Regions from separate parts of the Streptomyces sp. NPDC002104 genome, predicted to be linked through region 1. Evidence: riboswitches for the same ligand, from Rfam matches in the RefSeq annotation. Region 1 holds a riboswitch; the other holds the start of a gene.
The links. Region 1 has a riboswitch for S-adenosylmethionine ahead of ACWCP2_RS36305 (aminotransferase class V-fold PLP-dependent enzyme). Riboswitches for the same ligand answer to the same signal wherever they lie in the genome.

Region 1 (8,561 bases):
GGTGCCCGCGGAGGGCTCCTGCGGGAGGCCGGGGGCCGCACCGGCGGGTGCGCCCGACAGGGCGACCGCCGCTCCCGCCGCGGCGGCGGTGAGGACGGTGACCTTGGTGTTCCGGTCGAGGGCGCTGGGCCCGGACCGGCGATGGGACGCCACGTGAAACCGCTCCCTCCTGCTGAGCGGGACCCGGGTCCGCCCTCCGTGGACGGCCGTGTGCCGGGGTTCCGCGCTGGCAGACAGTAGCCGCGCGGGAGGGCACCGGCCAACGACCTCCGGTGGGCACGCACAGTGACGCCCCGTCGGAGACGCAGGTCACCGGCGGGGCGTGTGGTCAGAGCGGGGCCTCGTAATTCGCCCGGATGGGCGGTGCGCGGCGCGTCCGGACGGACCCTGTGGGAGGGAGGGGGCGTCAGCCGACGCGCACGCCGAACTGGAACGGCATGTTGTCGATGGATTCGTACTTGACGCCGCTGCGCGGGTTCGAGGCGTGCAGCACCGTGTTGCCGCCGGCGTACAGGCCGACGTGGTGCAGGTCGCCGTAGAAGAACACCAGGTCGCCGGGCTGCAGCTGGCTCTTGCCGATCCGGGTGCCGTCGTTGATCTGGGTGAAGGTGGTGCGCGATATGTTCACGCCGGCCTGCTTGTACGCCCACTGGGTCAGACCCGAGCAGTCGAACGTGTTGGGGCCTTCGTGCCCGGAGATGTACGCGCTGCCGATCTTGGTCTTGGCTGCCGCGAGGGCGGCGCCGGCTCGGCCGGAGGGCTTCACGTTGCCGAGGTTGGGAACGCGCTCGCCGGCGCCGCGGCTGGCTCGGGAGTCGTCGTCCTTGATCTGCTGCCGCTCCTGGGCCGTCAGGCTGTTGAGGAGCGCCTGGGCCTCGGCGAGCTTGTCCTGGGACGCCTTCTTCTTCTCGCCGAGCTCCTTGCGGGTGGCGTCGAGGTCGGTGAGCTTGCCCGCGGCCTCCTGGCGCTGCTGCGCGAGGGCGCGCTGCTTGGCCTGGATCTTCTGGACCGCGTCGACCTGCTGACCGCTCAGCTGCTCCAGCGTGGAGGCCTTGTCGAGGTAGTTGTCCGGGTCGGCCGAGAGGAAGAGCGCGAGGGACTGGTCGATGCCGCCGCTGCGGTACTGGGCGCTGGCCATCGAACCGAGCGTGCCGCGCAGGGCGTTGAGGTCGCCCTGGCCGCGGGCGACCTGGTCCTGGAGCTGCCCGATCTCGGTTTCGAGCTTGTCCTGGCGTTCCTTGGCCTGGTTGAACTTCTCGGTGGCCTGCTCCGCCTCTTCGTAGAGGGCGTCGACCTTGGCCTTGACCTCGTCCTTGCTCGGCTTGGCCGGGGCGGCGTTGGCGGCCTGCCCCGAGAGGACCACGGCGGCTGCCGCGGTGACGCCGAGCACGGTGGTGCGCATGCGGGTCGGCTGCTTGGGTCGACGGTGGGACGCCACGAAGGCGAGCTCCTTCTTCCTAGAGCCGCCGAAGAAGAACGCAATCCGCAGGACGCAGGACGTCCTGAAGACTCGGCGACACCTTCGCTGCCACCCCGAATGAGTGAACTACCGCACGAAGGTTTGACTGACCCTAGTGACCCTTCTGTGATCAGTTCAAATCCTGTCGGGAAAAAACTCGCCCTGTGACCAGGTTCTTTACCTACAGTGCACGCTCCGTGCCGGTGACTTGACGGTGCGTCCACCCGATCACATGCCAATTCCGGCATATGCGCCAGCAGTTACGAAACGCGCGAAAGCCGCTTCAGCAGCAACGCGGACGCCACCGGTCGCGCCCCGGCCTTGGCCACACCGTCGGCGACTTCCCGGTCGGTGGAGACCACGACCACCGGACGGCCCGCCGGTTCGGCGCGCACCAGCTGGCGGATCAGCTCGTCCGCCGTCACCCCGGCCTTCGAGAACAGCACCCGCACCCCGCGCGGCGGCGCGAGCAGCACGGGGGCCGCCAGCTCCGCCCCGTCGAAGACACAGGTCATCTCGGCGCCCGTCTGCGCGGCGAGCATCGACAGCCCGCCCAGCAGCCGCAGCCGCTGCTTCTCCAGCGGCATCGTCGGGTAGCCGGTCTTGGTGACGTTGTAGCCGTCGACCACCAGATGGGCCTGCGGCAGCGCCAGCAGCTGGTCCAGCAGCGCCGGGTCGGTCTCCGACAGGGCGCGCGCCGCGATGTCCTTCGGGGTCATCCGGCCCGGCTCCACCGCCTCCACCGTGTCGGCGGGGCGCGTGGACACCGGCGGCAGCGCGAGCTCCCGGCGCAGCCCCGCGGCCGCGTCCAGCACGGTGTCCAGCAGCAGCCGCAGCCGCATGTCCTCGATGCTGCGGCCCTCACGGGTGGCCCGCCGCGAGGTCTCCAGCGCCGATTCCACCTCCGCGAGGCGGGACTTGAGCCGCCGGGTCTCGCTCTCCGCACCGGCCACCTGGGCGGCCGCCTCGGCGCGGATCCCGTCGACCTCCGCGTTGATCTTGCGCAGGGCCGCGTCGCCCCGCTTGACGTCGCTCAGCGCGCTGCGCAGCTTGCGCTGAAGCGATTCCGCTTCCTTGCGGGCCGTGTCCAGTTCCGCCCGCACCTGGTCGACACCCGTGCGCTGCTGCTCCCGTACGTGGGCCAGCTCCTCGCGGAGCCGCTCCATCTCGCGGCGGGCCTCCTCGTCGACCCGCTCGGCGTCGGCGCGCTGCGCCTCCTCGCCCGCGGCGGCGACCAGCTTGACCCAGCCGGCCGGCCGCAGCACGTACGCGGCGGCCGCCACGTCCAGCGGGTCGGCGGCGGCGGGCGGGGCGCCCGACTCCAGCGCGGAGGCCAGGTCGGCCTGCGCCTCGCGGAGCTTCTCCGCGACCCGGCCACGGAAGACGGGGTCGCTCTCCACGGCCGTGGCCATGGCGTTGCCCGCGAACTTGGCGCGCCGTGTCGGGGTGAAACGGGCGTACTGGCGCAGCTGCGCCGGGAGGTCCGCGACCGTCAGTCCGCCGAAGGCGTCCGAGACGAGCGCGACGACCCGGCGCCGCACGCCTTCCGGCAGCGGGCGGTCGAGTGCCTCGGCGGCGTCACCGGCCGCGTCGGCCGGCTCAGCGCCGCTTGCTGGCTCCACAATCCGTCACCCCTACCGTCATTCACCTGCGGGCGGGGCTCCTTCAGGAGTCCGCGCCCGGCCTGTCCACGAGCTCGATCTGGTCCACCGCGTTGCACCAGCGGCAGCGGACCGACTCGATGGTCTCATTGACCACCTCGCGCTCCTCGACCTTGGGCTCCCCGGCGAGGTCCAGGTGGACGTACTCCACGACCTTCGACGAACGGGTGACGTCGAAACGCGTGAGGTTGCCGCACAGCGTGCAGCGCCACCGGGTGGTGTCGGTCGGCAGGGGAACCGTCATCAGGCCGCTCTCTCCTTCTATCCTTCTATCGCGTACACGGACGCGCGCGGTACACCCGCCCGTGTCGTCACGGGTACGTGCGTGCGTGCGTAGCTCGTAACCCTACGGCCTGCCGCACCCGCGGGTGGGCCCGGCTGGGTCATGCTCGGTCGCATGATCGTAAGGTGGCAGGCCGTACGCGAGGCCGCCCGGGGCCCGGTGATCACCCACGCGCTGATCGCGGGCTGCTGCGTGGTGTTCGTGCTGAGCCCGGCGTCGGGGCTGAACCCGGTCTACGGGACGGGTGACCAGCTGCTCGCGAACGGGACGGCGTACTTCCGGCGCTGGGGCGTGGTCCCCGACGAGCTGTTCACCGGCTCGGGCCGGGCGGCGCTCACTCCGCTCACGGCCCTGTTCGTGCACGGGAGCTGGCTGCACCTGCTGGGCAACATGCTCTTCCTCTACGTCTTCGGGGCGATGACGGAGCGCCGCATGGGCCGGGCCGTGTTCCTCTGCTTCTACGTCTGTACGGGCTACCTGGCCCTGGCGGCGTACGCGGCGGCCCACTCCTCCTCCGGCCAGACCCTGGTCGGGGCCTCCGGGGCGATCTCCGCGGTCCTGGGCGCCTTCCTGTACCTCTTCCCCAGGGCGCGGGTGACGAGCCTGTTCCCGTTCCTGTTCTTCCTGCCGCTGCGCTTCCCCGCGTGGATCGTGCTGCTGTTCTGGTTCGGCCTGCAGTGGCTGGCGGCGCACCGGGCGGGAAGCGGGCCCGGAGTCGCCTATCTAGCCCACGTGGTGGGCTTCTCGGTGGGCTTCCTCTACGCGTGGGCCCGCTACCGGCGTGGGACTAGAGTGGTTCGACCAGTGACTGCCGTCGAGGGAGACAGCCAACCGTGATCACCGCACTCGTGCTCATCAAGACCAGCGTGGACCGGATCCCCGAGATCGCCGAGGCCATCGCCGCGCTGGACAGCGTCAGCGAGGTCTACTCGGTCACCGGCACCTACGACCTCATCGCCCTGGTCCGGGTCTCCCGGCACGAGGACCTGGCCGACATCATCCCCGGCCGCATCAGCAAGATCCCGGGCGTGGAGGCGACGGACACCCACGTGGCGTTCCGCACGTACTCCCAGCACGACCTGGAAGCGGCCTTCGCGATCGGCCTGGACGCGTAGGGCCCGGCCCGCCGGGGAACGTCGGCAGAACCCGGCGGCCCGGGCGGCCCGGGCGCGCTCCACGGCCCATCAGACGGCCGGGACGCAGCGGCCCTCTTCGGTGCGGTACTGCCACTTGGCGCCGTCCGCGACGAGTTCCTTCACCGCGCGGACGAAGCGCTCGACGTGCTCGTCGGGGGTGCCGGCGCCGAAGCTGACGCGGATCGCGTTGAGGGAGCGCTCGCCGGGGGCCGCCTCCGGGGCTCCGCACTCGCCCTGGGCCTGCGGCTCGCTGCCGAGCAGGGTGCGCACCAGCGGGTGGGCGCAGAACAGGCCGTCGCGGACGCCGATGCCGTACTCGGCGGAGAGCGCGGCCGCGAAGTGCGAGCTGTTCCAGCCGTCGACGACGAAGGAGATGACGCCGACGCGCGGGGCGTCGTCGCCGAAGAGGGACAGGACGCGGACCGCCGGGACCTCGGCGAGGCCTTCGCGGACCGTGGCGATGAGGTGCTGCTCGCGGGCGACGAGGTTCTCGAAGCCGGCCTCGTTCAGCGCCTTGCAGGCGGAGGCGATGGAGTAGACGCCGATGACGTTCGGGGAGCCGGCCTCGTGGCGGGCCGCGGTGGTGTGCCACTCGACGTCCACGCCGCCGTCCTCGCGGCGGGCGACCTTGCGGGACGCGCCGCCCCCGGCGAGGTACGGCTCGGCCTCCTGCAGCCAGTCCGCGCGGCCGGCGAGCACGCCCGAGCCGAAGGGCGCGTAGAGCTTGTGCCCGGAGAAGGCGACCCAGTCCACGTCGAGGTCCTGCACCGAGACGGGGTGGTGCGGGGCCAGCTGGGCGGCGTCCAGGACGATCCGGGCGCCGTGGGCGTGCGCGGCGGCGGCGAGTTCCTTCACGGGCCACAGCTCACCGGTGACGTTGGAGGCTCCGGTGACGCAGACCAGCGCGGGGCCGTACGGGTCGCGGTCGGCCAGGGCGCGCTCCAGGGTGGCGACGGCCTCGTCCGGGGTGCGGGGGGCGTTGAGGTAGGTGACCCGCGCGTTCGTCCAGGGCAGCAGCGAGGCGTGGTGCTCGGTCTCGAAGACGAAGACCTGGCAGTCGGTCGGCAGGACGGCGGCGAGCAGGTTGAGGGAGTCGGTGGTGGACCGGGTGAAGACCACCTGGTCGGTGGGGCGGCAGTCGAGGAACTCGGCGACCGTGACCCGGCTCTGCTCGAACAGGTCGGTGGAGAGCTGCGAGAGGTACCCGGCGCCGCGGTGGACGCTGCCGTAGTACGGGGCGTAGGCGGCCACGTCGTCCCAGACCCGCTGGAGCGCCGGGGCGCTGGCCGCGTAGTCGAGGGCGGCGTAGGTGACCTCGCCCCCGGTGACGAGCGGCACGGTGACCTCGCGGCCGAGGACCGCCAGCGGCTCGGCACAGGCAGGGCCCTCGGCCGGAGAGGTGACGGCGGCGGTGACGGCGGTGACGGCGGAGGCGGTGGCGTTCAGGGTTGCGGACATGGCGGTATCTCCCGGCAGGCAGGTGTGAATGGCTTCGGTGGGCCCGTCCGCGGATACGGCGCTGCGGCCGTTCGGGGGACGGGAGTGCCCCGGGACGCGGATCGGCCGGCGTACGCAGGCGTGCTGCTGCGGGTACGCGGAAGTGACCCTGTTCCGAGGGGTGAAGAAGGGGCGGAGTCGCCCTATCGCATTCGCTTGCTCACGGAAAACGCTCCTCAGAAGACCAGGACCCCTGGTGTTCGAGGGATCCGCGCTTGCCGTAGACCTCACTGCCTACGACCTGGTCATCACCCGGGGCACCCCGCCACGGAAGGAGGGTTGCCGGACAGCAAGCCGGGGCCTAAACGCTGTCACTCGTGACCTGAGGAGCATCCTGCCACATGATCTTCCGAACGCAAGACCCCGGTCCACATGGCGGACCGGGGTCGTTGCCCGAGCTTGGCCGGATCCTGCCGAAACGGCTCCCGGCGGCTCCGCTACGCGTTGCTCGCCGCCACCCAGCGGGCCAGCGCCTCGCGCGCCGCACCGGAGTCCACCGACTCCGCCGCCCGCAGGACACCGGCCGCGAGCTGCTCCTCCAGGGTGCCCGTGCCCGGGTCCAGCGCGACCAGGGCCGCCGCCGAGTTCAGAAGCACCGCGTCGCGCACCGGTCCGGTCTCGCCGGCCAGCAGGCGCCGTGCCACGTCCGCGTTGTACGAGGCGTCCGCGCCGCCGAGCGCGGAGACGTCCACCAGGGGGATGCCGATGTCGCGCGGGTCGAAGGACTGCTCCGCGACCTTGCCGTCGCGGACCCACCAGACCCGGGAGGTCGCCGTGGTGGTGAGCTCGTCGAGCCCGTCGTCACCGCGGAAGACCAGCGCGGAGGAGCCCCGCTCCGCCAGGACGCCCGCGACGATCGGGGCCACCCGCGCGTCGGCCACACCGGTGGCCTGCGCCCGGACCCGCGCCGGGTTGGTCAGCGGGCCGAGGAAGTTGAAGGTGGTCCGGATCCCGAGCTCCCGGCGGGCCGCCGCCACGTGCCGCAGCGCGGGGTGGAACTTGACCGCGAAGCAGAAGGTGATCCCGGCCTCCTCGGCCACCTCCACGACCCGCGCGGGGGTGAGGTCGAGGTTGACGCCGAGCTTCTCCAGGACGTCCGAGGAGCCGCTCGCGGAGGACGCGGCCCGGTTGCCGTGCTTGACCACCTTGGCGCCCGTGCCGGCCACCACGACGGCCGACATGGTGGAGATGTTGACCGTCTTGGCCCCGTCGCCGCCGGTGCCGACGATGTCCACCGTCCGGCCCGGCACCTCGATCAGGTTGGCGTGCGCGTACATGGCGCGGACCAGACCGTTGATCTCGGCCACGGTCTCCCCCTTGGCCCGCAGGGCGACGGCGAAGCCGGCGATCTGGGCGTCGGTGGCCTCCCCGCGCATGATCCGGTCCATCGCCCAGGCCGTGTCGTCGGCGTCCAGGTCCCGGCCGGTCAGCAGGGCGTCCAGAAGGCCCGGCCAGCCGCGGGCCGCCACGCTGTCGCCGCCTGCCGGGGTCACCAGGTTCATGGTCCGCTCCTGCTGCTCGTGAAGGATTCCACGTGGAATGGGAAGGGGTTCAGCCTATCCAGCCCCGGGGACGGCAAAGAGCCCCGTCCAGACGCTGGACGGGGCTCTCGCCGTGGCGACACCAGGACTGACCGAAATCAGTCCCTCAAACAGTCATGCGGAGTGCGTGGTGCGTACTGCGCGAAACATGAGGCGTGTGAAGCCGTGTTGCGGGAGATCAGTGGTGGCCGTGGCCGCTCTGGATCTCCTTGTACTCCTCCACCGTGGGCTTCGGGATCTGGTTGTTCTCCCCGTAGTAGCCCCTGCTGAGCTTGGCGCGGAGCTTCTCCAGCGGCTTCGCCTTGCGCTCGACACCGTTCTCGTCGACCGTGGGGCCGATCTCGGCGGGCTCGTACTGGTCGTACGAGGTGAGCGCGTGCAGCTTGCCCTGCGAGAGCGGCTCGTGGACCTCGACGAACTCACCGTGCGGCAGGCGCTTGATGATGCCGGTCTCGCGACCGTGCAGCACCTTGTCCCGGTCCCGGCGCTGGAGGCCGAGGCAGATCCGCTTGGTGACGATGAACGCGATGACCGGACCGACGAAGAAGCCGATGCGGGCGAACCAGGTGATCGAGTTGATCGACAGGTGGAAGTACTGCGCGAACATGTCGTTTCCACCGGCGATCAGCAGGATGACGTACCACGTCAGCCATGCCACACCGAAGCCCGTGCGCGTCGGGGCGTTGCGCGGGCGGTCCAGGATGTGGTGCTCGCGCTTGTCCCCGGTGACCCAGGACTCGATGAACGGGTAGACCGCGATGGTGGCCAGGACCAGCGGGAAGATCGTGAACGGAATGAACACGCCCAGGGCCAGGGTGTGGCCCCAGAGGTTGATCTCCCAGCCGGGCATCGCACGGATCAGGCCCTCGGAGAAGCCCATGTACCAGTCGGGCTGCGCACCGGTGGACACGTGGTCCGGGCGGTACGGGCCGAGCGCCCAGATCGGGTTGATCGAGGCGATGCCCGCGATCAGCGCGATGACAC
Region 2 (8,561 bases), on a different contig from region 1:
TCGCGACGAGGTTCATGCCGTCCCGCACGGGATTGACCAGCGCCACGTCCGCCAGCCGGTACGCCGCCAGCGACCGCGCGAAGTCGTCCTCGACGGAGACGATCACCGGCCGCCACTCCTCCGTGCCGAACTCCGCGTTGATCTCCGCCGCCAGCTCCCGCACCGACTGCGTGTACTCCCGGTAGACGGCCAGGTCCTGCCGGGACGGGTAGGCGGAGGCCAGGTGGACCACCTCGCCCTGCCACTCGGGGTACGTGGTCAGCAGCTCCCGGTACGCCAGCAGCCCGCGCAGGATGTTCTTCGACAGCTCCGTCCGGTCCACCCGGACGATCGTCCGCAGCCCGCCGACCTCCGCCCGCAGCGCCGCCAGCTTGTCGTCCACCTCGGGCCGGTGCGCGAGCGCGCGCAGCTCGTCCGCGTCCACGCCGAGGGGGTACGGGGTCACCTCGGTGAACCGCTTCACCCCGAGCCCGGTCGGGGTGCCGGCCGCCCTGCGGTGCCACACCCCGCGCTCCGGGGTCCCGGTCGGGATGTGGCCCTGGGCGACACCGCTCGCATCGTCGACGTTCGCGCAGTTGATGAAGTTGAACCCCCACCCCCACGTGTGGAACCCCAGCCGGTCCGCCCCGAGCATCCCCCAGACCAGCTGGGTCCGGATGTCGTCCGGGAGCATGTCCATGAACTCCGTGGAGGCCCACGGGGTGTGCGTGAAGTGCCCGATCCGCAGGTCGGGGCGGAGCTCCCGGAGCATCCCGGGGGCGAGGGCCAGGTGGTAGTCCTGGATCAGGACCGCCGCCCCCTCGGCCGCCTCCTCCGCGAGGGCCGCCGCGAAGGCCTCGTTGTACGTGACGTACGAGGCCCAGCGCCGCCGGAACTCCGCGTCGAAGACCGGCTCGCGCGGGATCTCGTACAGGTGGTGGTGGAGGAACCACAGCACCGAGTTCGCGATGCCGTTGTACGCGCCGTCGTAGACGTCCGGGTCGATCTCCAGCATCCGTACGCCCGGCTCGGATACCCCTCGCCGTACCGCCTCCCGGTCCGCGTCCGAGAGCGCCGCGCAGATCCACAGCGCGTCCGGCTGCTCGGCGAGGGCGTTGGAGAGGCCGGAGACGAGTCCGCCCCCGCCGCGGCGGGCACTGAGCGTGCCGTCCGCGGCGAGGGCGTACGAGAGGGGGCCGCGATTCGCGGCGACGAGCACCTGGGAAGCCATGCGGCGAACCTAGCCCGCCCCGGCTCCGGTCAAACGTCGGCGCCCGCGAGTCCGCCGGACCGAGAGGAAGACCACACCGCCGGGGGCGGGGCCCGTTACGCCACGCGGCGGCGCGCGTACTCCTCGATGTCCCGCATCGGCGGCCGCTCCTCGGTGTCCACGGCGTAGGTGCGCGGTACGAACCCCTGCGGGCCGCGCTCGAACTGCGTCAGCTCGGGGCGTACGAGATGGCCGCGCGAGAGCCGGACCTGCGCCGTGCGGTAGATCGCCGCGGCCATCCGGCCCAGGGCCTGGCCGTCCTGGTGGCGGTGCAGCCGTACGCCCACGTCCACCTGGGCCAGCGCGTCCAGCCCGGCCGTGTGCAGCGCGTCCACCAGCAGGCCCAGCTCGACCCCGTAGCCCACCGGGAACGGCAGCCGCTCCAGCAGCTCGCGGCGTACGGCGTACTCGCCGCCCAGCGGCTGGACGAAGCCGGCCAGCTGCGGCCAGTGCAGGTTGAGCAGGGGGCGGGCCACCAGCTCGGTGACCCGGCCGCCCTGGCCGTGGGCCCTGGCGCCGAACTCGTCGCCCAGCGGGCGGTCGTACATCGCCTTGACGAACCGCACGTCCGGATCGGTCAGCAGCGGGCCGACGATCCCCGAGACGAAGGCGGCCGAGAAATCCCGCAGGTCGGCGTCCACGAAGCAGACGATGTCCCCGGTGGTGGCCAGCAGCGAGCGCCACAGCACCTCGCCCTTGCCGGGCAGCGCCGGGATCCGCGGCAGGACCTCGTCGCGGTGCACCACCCGGGCCCCGGCCTTGGCCGCGACCTCCGCGGTGCGGTCCGTGGAACCCGAGTCGACCACGAGGAGCTCGTCCACCAGCGGCACCGGCAGCCCCTCGATGAGATCGCGCCGGATCACCTCGACGATCTCGCCGACCGTCGCCTCCTCGTTCAGCGCCGGCAACACCACGCTCACCGTGGTCCCCGCTGCCCGCTTGGCGGAAAGCAGCTGGCCGAGCGGTCGGTCGGCGGCGGACCAGGAGCGGTCTGCCAACCAGCGCTCCACCTCTTCCAGCACCCTCAGCACTCCCTGGTCGTTCGCTCTGGTCGTTCACTGGTTTGGCCCGAAATGTGATCCATCTCGCGGTTCGGACGGCTGTCTCAACCCCCCGGGCCTTCGGTTACAGTCTTGAACAACGCGATGGTCCACCGCATGCCGGGGGGCCCGCGTACAAACGCACCGGCGCGCCATAGAGCGCGTGTGCCGGTGCCATACCGCTCATCCAGAGGGGCAGAGGGACACGGCCCGTTGAAGCCCCGGCAACCCTCCAGTCGGTCTCGCGATCGCGCATTCCAGCGCCGCAGCGAGGTCCCCGGCTAGGGAAGGTGCCAATTCCGTCTCATGGCGAAGTGCGCCATGGGGAAGATGAGGAGAAAGGGCCTCGCCATCATGGCTGCACAGTCTGTCGCAACCTCTGCCGAAACCGTTGAGATCAATGGTGCGGAAACCGGCACCGCCGGCGCCACCGTCGATCTCGGCCCCGCCACCGGCCTTTCCTGTCGTGAGTGCGGAACCCGCTTCGAGCTCGGCCCGATCTTCGCCTGCGCCGAGTGCTTCGGCCCGCTCGAAGTCGCCTACGAGCTGCCCCTGGGCGACCCGGAAGCCCTGCGCGCCGCCATCGAGGCCGGCCCGAACAACATCTGGCGCTACGCGCCGCTGCTGCCCGTCCCGGCGGACGTGGCCTCGAAGCCGAGCCTGAACCCCGGCTTCACCAAGCTCGTGGACGCGCAGAACCTGGCCAAGGAGCTGGGCGTCACCGGCAAGCTGTACGTCAAGGACGACTCCGGCAACCCGACGCACTCCTTCAAGGACCGCGTCGTGGCCATCGCCGTCGAGGCCGCCCGCGCCTTCGGCTTCACCACCCTCTCCTGCTCCTCCACCGGCAACCTGGCCGGCGCCGTCGGCGCCGCGGCCGCCCGCGCCGGCTTCCGCTCCTGCGTGTTCATCCCGCACGACCTGGAGCAGGGCAAGGTCGTCATGGCCGGTGTCTACGGTGGCGACCTGGTCGGCATCGAGGGCAACTACGACGACGTCAACCGCTTCTGCTCCGAGCTCATCGGCGACCCGCTGGGCGAGGGCTGGGGCTTCGTCAACGTCAACCTGCGCCCGTACTACGGCGAGGGCTCCAAGACCCTGGCGTACGAGATCTGCGAGCAGCTCGGCTGGCAGCTGCCCGACCAGATCGTCATCCCGATCGCGTCCGGCTCGCAGCTCACGAAGATCGACAAGGGTCTGCAGGAGCTGATCAAGCTCGGCCTCGTCGAGGACAAGCCGTACAAGATCTTCGGCGCCCAGGCCGAGGGCTGCTCCCCCGTCTCGACCGCCTTCAAGGCCGGTCACGAGGTGGTCCGCCCGCAGAAGCCGAACACCATCGCCAAGTCGCTGGCCATCGGCAACCCGGCGGACGGCCCGTACGTCCTGGACATCGCGCGCCGCACCGGCGGGTTCGTCGAGGACGTCAACGACGAGCAGGTCGTCGAGGCCATCAAGCTCCTCGCCCAGACCGAGGGCATCTTCGCCGAGACCGCGGGCGGCGTGACCGTCGGCGTGACGAAGAAGCTCGTCGAGAACGGGCAGCTCGACCCCACGCTGACCACCGTGATCCTGAACACCGGTGACGGCCTCAAGACCCTGGAGGCGGTGGCCGAAGGCGGTGGCCAGACCGCCACCATCCGCCCCAGCCTGGACGCGTTCCGCGCCGCCAATCTGGCCTGATCTCCCTCCCTGCACACCCGGAAAGGCAGTAGCGCCATGAGCGTCAACGTCCGCATCCCCACCATCCTGCGCACCTACACCGGCGGCCAGGCCGAGGTCTCCGCCGAGGGCGCGACCCTCGAAGAGGTCATCCAGTCCCTGGAGACCAGCCACCCCGGCATCGCCGCGCGCGTCCTGGACGACCAGGGCAAGCTGCGCCGCTTCGTCAACGTCTACGTCAACGACGACGACGTGCGTTTCGAGGGCGGGCTGCAGACGTCCACCCCGGACGGCGCCGGGATCTCGATCATCCCCGCCGTGGCCGGCGGCTGCTGAACCACCGCGCGGGTCCGCGCAGAAACAGAATTGCCCCCTCCGTTAAGAAACGGAGGGGGCAATTCTGCTTGGTTGGGCGCGGTAGAGTTGGGGAAGTCCCCTCCGCTGTTCTTGCCCGCCGCATATGAGCGGGTCGCGTGAGGGTTGACATTGAGTCAACATGCAAGTGCGCTATGGGTCCTTGGCGTGGTTTGTCCGGCCCGAGTTGCCCTGGAATATTCCGGGTTTTCACCCTATTTCAATCTTTTGCTGTGTCCAGAATTCTCGTCGGAATGACCTGTTGCAGACAGCAGCGGTGCGGATACATTCAGCCCCGGTCGAGGCGTTCCGGCGCAAGTTCTGACCCGGGACCGCGAAGTGCGGTCCTGCGCAAGGGCCAGTAATAGGGGAGTTAGGCATGGCTCAGGGCACCGTCAAGTGGTTCAACGCGGAGAAGGGCTACGGCTTCATCGCGGTCGACGGTGGTGCGGATGTGTTCGTCCACTACAGCGCCATCCAGATGGACGGGTACCGCACCCTTGAAGAGGGTCAGCGGGTCGAGTTCGAGATCTCGCAGGGCCAGAAGGGTCCGCAGGCGGACATGGTCAAGCTCGCCGCCGGCTAGTCCGACCGCGATCGACCACCGACACGTACGCGGTCACGCACAGCGGCCGCGCACGACGGCACAACGGCATATGTACGAGGGGCCCACATCCTGGACACGGATGCGGGCCCCTCGTGCGTGGCGGGTCCGGGGCCCTTGCGGCGTCCGGGTGTTCATCCCGGGTTGCCCGAAGCCGCTTGCACTCGGGGGGGTCGAGTGCTAATCATTGGCGTTAGCACTCTCCGGGTGAGAGTGCTACTAAACGAGGACCGGGTCGGTGAGGCCCGCAGGGTCCGGCGGGAAGGAACCGCCGGGCACGCAGGCCGTCCGTCGCGGGCGCGGGCGCGGTCCAGGAGCAATCCACCGCTGTCCGGGAGGACCACTTCAGATGGCCAAGATCATTGCGTTCAACGAGGAGGCCCGGCGCGGTCTCGAGCGAGGCATGAACCAGCTCGCCGACGCCGTCAAGGTCACCCTTGGCCCCAAGGGTCGCAACGTCGTCCTTGAGAAGAAGTGGGGCGCCCCCACGATCACCAACGATGGTGTCTCCATCGCCAAGGAGATCGAGCTCGAGGACCCGTACGAGAAGATCGGCGCCGAGCTGGTCAAGGAAGTCGCCAAGAAGACGGACGACGTCGCCGGCGACGGTACGACCACCGCCACCGTTCTCGCCCAGGCGCTCGTCCGCGAGGGCCTGCGCAACGTGGCCGCCGGTGCGAACCCGATGGCCCTCAAGCGCGGTATCGAGAAGGCCGTCGAGGCCGTCTCCGCCGCCCTGCTGGCGCAGGCCAAGGACGTCGAGACCAAGGAGCAGATCGCTTCGACGGCCTCCATCTCCGCCGCCGACACCCAGATCGGCGAGCTCATCGCCGAGGCCATGGACAAGGTCGGCAAGGAAGGCGTCATCACGGTCGAGGAGTCGCAGACCTTCGGCCTGGAGCTCGAGCTCACCGAGGGCATGCGCTTCGACAAGGGCTACATCTCGGCGTACTTCGCCACCGACATGGAGCGCATGGAGTCGTCCCTCGACGACCCGTACATCCTGATCGTCAACTCCAAGATCGGCTCGGTCAAGGACCTGCTGCCGCTCCTGGAGAAGGTCATGCAGTCCGGCAAGCCGCTGCTGATCATCGCCGAGGACGTCGAGGGCGAGGCGCTCTCCACCCTCGTCGTCAACAAGATCCGCGGCACCTTCAAGTCCGTCGCCGTCAAGGCTCCGGGCTTCGGTGACCGTCGCAAGGCCATGCTCGGCGACATCGCCATCCTCACGGGCGGCACGGTCATCTCCGAGGAGGTCGGCCTCAAGCTCGAGAACGCCGGTCTCGACCTGCTCGGCCGCGCCCGCAAGGTCGTCATCACCAAGGACGAGACCACCATCGTCGACGGTGCCGGTGACAGCGACCAGGTCCAGGGTCGCGTCAACCAGATCCGCGCCGAGATCGAGAACTCCGACTCGGACTACGACCGCGAGAAGCTGCAGGAGCGCCTGGCGAAGCTTGCCGGCGGTGTCGCGGTCATCAAGGCCGGCGCCGCGACCGAGGTCGAGCTCAAGGAGCGCAAGCACCGCATCGAGGACGCCGTTCGCAACGCGAAGGCGGCCGTCGAAGAGGGCATCGTCGCCGGTGGCGGCGTGGCCCTGCTGCAGGCCTCCTCGGTCTTCGACAAGCTGGAGCTCACCGGCGACGAGGCGACCGGCGCCAACGCCGTGAAGCTCGCGCTGGAGGCCCCGCTCAAGCAGATCGCCGTCAACGGTGGTCTCGAGGGTGGCGTCGTCGTGGAGAAGGTCCGCAACCTGCAGATCGGCTGGGGCCTGAACGCCGCGACCGGCGAGTACGTGGACATGATCGCCGAGGGCATCATCGACCCGGCGAAGGTCACCCGCTCCGCGCTGCAGAACGCGGCGTCGATCGCGGCCCTCTTCCTCACCACCGAGGCCGTCATCGCCGACAAGCCCGAGAAGGCCGGCGCCGCTGCCGGCGGCGGCATGCCGGGCGGCGACATGGACTTCTGATCCACCCCGGGCTCCGGCCCGACGGTAGATCGGTCGTTCGCATCACGTACCGAGGGCGGCATCCTCTCCTGACGGAGGGGGTGCCGCCCTCGGGCGTGTGGGCGGCGCGTCGGCGGCGCGTCGGGTCAGTGGTCCTTGCCGAGGGCGTCGAGTGCTCCCAGCAGGGCTGCGAAGCCGACCGCGACGAGGAGCGCGGAGCGCAGCCCCCAAGCATGGAGGTCCGTGGCCCTCTCCGAGGGCACCCGGCCCCACGGGTCGTAGACCAGCCGCAGCTCCTCCCCGGCCTTCGCGATCTCCCGTTCCCTGGTCAGCAGGGCGGGACCGCCCGGCGGGCAGTCGAGCCGGTGGTCGTACAGGGTGGTGCGAGTGACGCTCTGGCCCTCGGGGGCGAAGGCGGAATCCGTCTCGACTCGGGAGGTCACCTCCCTGACCACGCACCTCACCTCGACTCCCCGCTCCCGTAGTACCAGGTCGTCCACGCCCATCAGGGCGATGAACACGCCGACGACCGCGGGCACCCCGGCCAGGACGGTGAGGGCCGAGCCCCGGCGCTCGGACTGGGCGTAGGAGTGCAGGGCGAGGCCGGACAGGGGTACGAAGAGCCCGAAGAGGGCGACCCACGCGTTCCGCGGCCATCCGTCGCCCAGCCACCCGGTCGTTCCGGCCCAGCCGACCGCGAGCGCCAGCCCGGCGGCGAGCGCCGGCGCGGCCGCCGCGGCCACGACCCGTCCCGGGGACCGCCGCCACCCCTCCCGCGACGGCCTTTCCGCGGCACCCGTCCCCGTCTCCATCCCCGGCCCCCCTCGTTTGCGGTTCCTGCTTCCGGGGACGTACACGCCGGGGAGCGCCGGATGGTTGAGCCGCCCGCGATGCGGGCCGTCCTTCGGCGTCACCACCTGAGCTGATTGACTGCCGTCATGAGTGACGTGAGCGACGTGTTCATCAAGATCTGCGGGCTGCGGACCGCGCGGGACGTCGAGGCGGCCGTGGCGGCCGGGGCCGATGCGGTGGGATTCGTGTTCGCGCCCGGCAGCCCGCGTACGGTCGACGCGGCCACCGCGCGGGTGCTGGCCGCGGGGGTGCCGGACGGGGTGCTCACCGTGGGGGTGTTCCGGGGGCAGTCGGTCGCGGAGGTGCGGCGCTTCGCGGAGGAGAGCGGTGTACGGGGCGTGCAGCTGCATGGCGAGGAGGGCCCGGAGGACTTCGCGGCGCTGCGTGCCGAGGGCCGCACCCTGCTGCGCGCGACGGCGCTGCCCGTGGCGCGCTGCGGGGAGTACGGGGAGGACCTGCTGCTCCTCGACGCCCCGGACCCCGGCTCCGGCAAGCCGTGGAACTGGGGCTCGGCGGAGTTCACCGCCCCGGCGGGGCGGTGGCTGCTGGCGGGTGGGCTGACGCCGGGCAATGTGGGGGAGGCGCTTGCGGTGACGGGGGCGTGGGGTGTGGACGTCTCCAGTGGGGTGGAGAGCGAGCGGGGGGTGAAGTCCCCGGACCTCATCCGGGCGTTCGTTGCGGCGGCGCGGGGCTGAGTGCGGGGCGCTGGGCTCTGGGTTGGCTGCGGGTGGGGGCCGGTGCCGGGGGCGGGGTGGGGTGTCGGCCTGGACTGCATGATTTAGGCGCCCTGCCCCCTACTTTCGAGAGTTGTGGCTTTCCTTTGCGCCACAAATCACGCTCTACGTCCCGGCC

Region 2: linked by a shared signal. The riboswitch ahead of thrC (threonine synthase) and the one ahead of ACWCP2_RS36305 (aminotransferase class V-fold PLP-dependent enzyme) in region 1 are both predicted to bind S-adenosylmethionine.

What each region holds. Positions count from the first base shown of each region.
Region 1 is NZ_JBSFDF010000081.1:4,196-12,756, reverse strand. Features, by position in the region: gene ACWCP2_RS36335 (NlpC/P60 family protein) at 1-153, opposite strand, end outside; gene ACWCP2_RS36330 (NlpC/P60 family protein) at 407-1,438, opposite strand; gene ACWCP2_RS36325 (NYN domain-containing protein) at 1,720-3,084, opposite strand; gene ACWCP2_RS36320 (hypothetical protein) at 3,125-3,364, opposite strand; gene ACWCP2_RS36315 (rhomboid family intramembrane serine protease) at 3,518-4,240, shown strand; gene ACWCP2_RS36310 (Lrp/AsnC family transcriptional regulator) at 4,237-4,518, shown strand; gene ACWCP2_RS36305 (aminotransferase class V-fold PLP-dependent enzyme) at 4,588-5,997, opposite strand; SAM riboswitch class IV at 6,243-6,359, opposite strand; gene trpD (anthranilate phosphoribosyltransferase) at 6,474-7,538, opposite strand; gene qcrB (cytochrome bc1 complex cytochrome b subunit) at 7,756-8,561, opposite strand, start outside.
Region 2 is NZ_JBSFDF010000019.1:108,279-116,839, forward strand. Features, by position in the region: gene ACWCP2_RS18540 (alpha,alpha-trehalose-phosphate synthase (UDP-forming)) at 1-1,210, opposite strand, end outside; gene ACWCP2_RS18545 (glucosyl-3-phosphoglycerate synthase) at 1,306-2,271, opposite strand; SAM riboswitch class I at 2,470-2,626, shown strand; gene thrC (threonine synthase) at 2,620-3,969, shown strand; gene ACWCP2_RS18555 (MoaD/ThiS family protein) at 4,006-4,284, shown strand; gene ACWCP2_RS18560 (cold-shock protein) at 4,682-4,888, shown strand; gene groL (chaperonin GroEL) at 5,256-6,878, shown strand; gene ACWCP2_RS18570 (hypothetical protein) at 7,004-7,600, opposite strand; gene ACWCP2_RS18575 (phosphoribosylanthranilate isomerase) at 7,796-8,404, shown strand.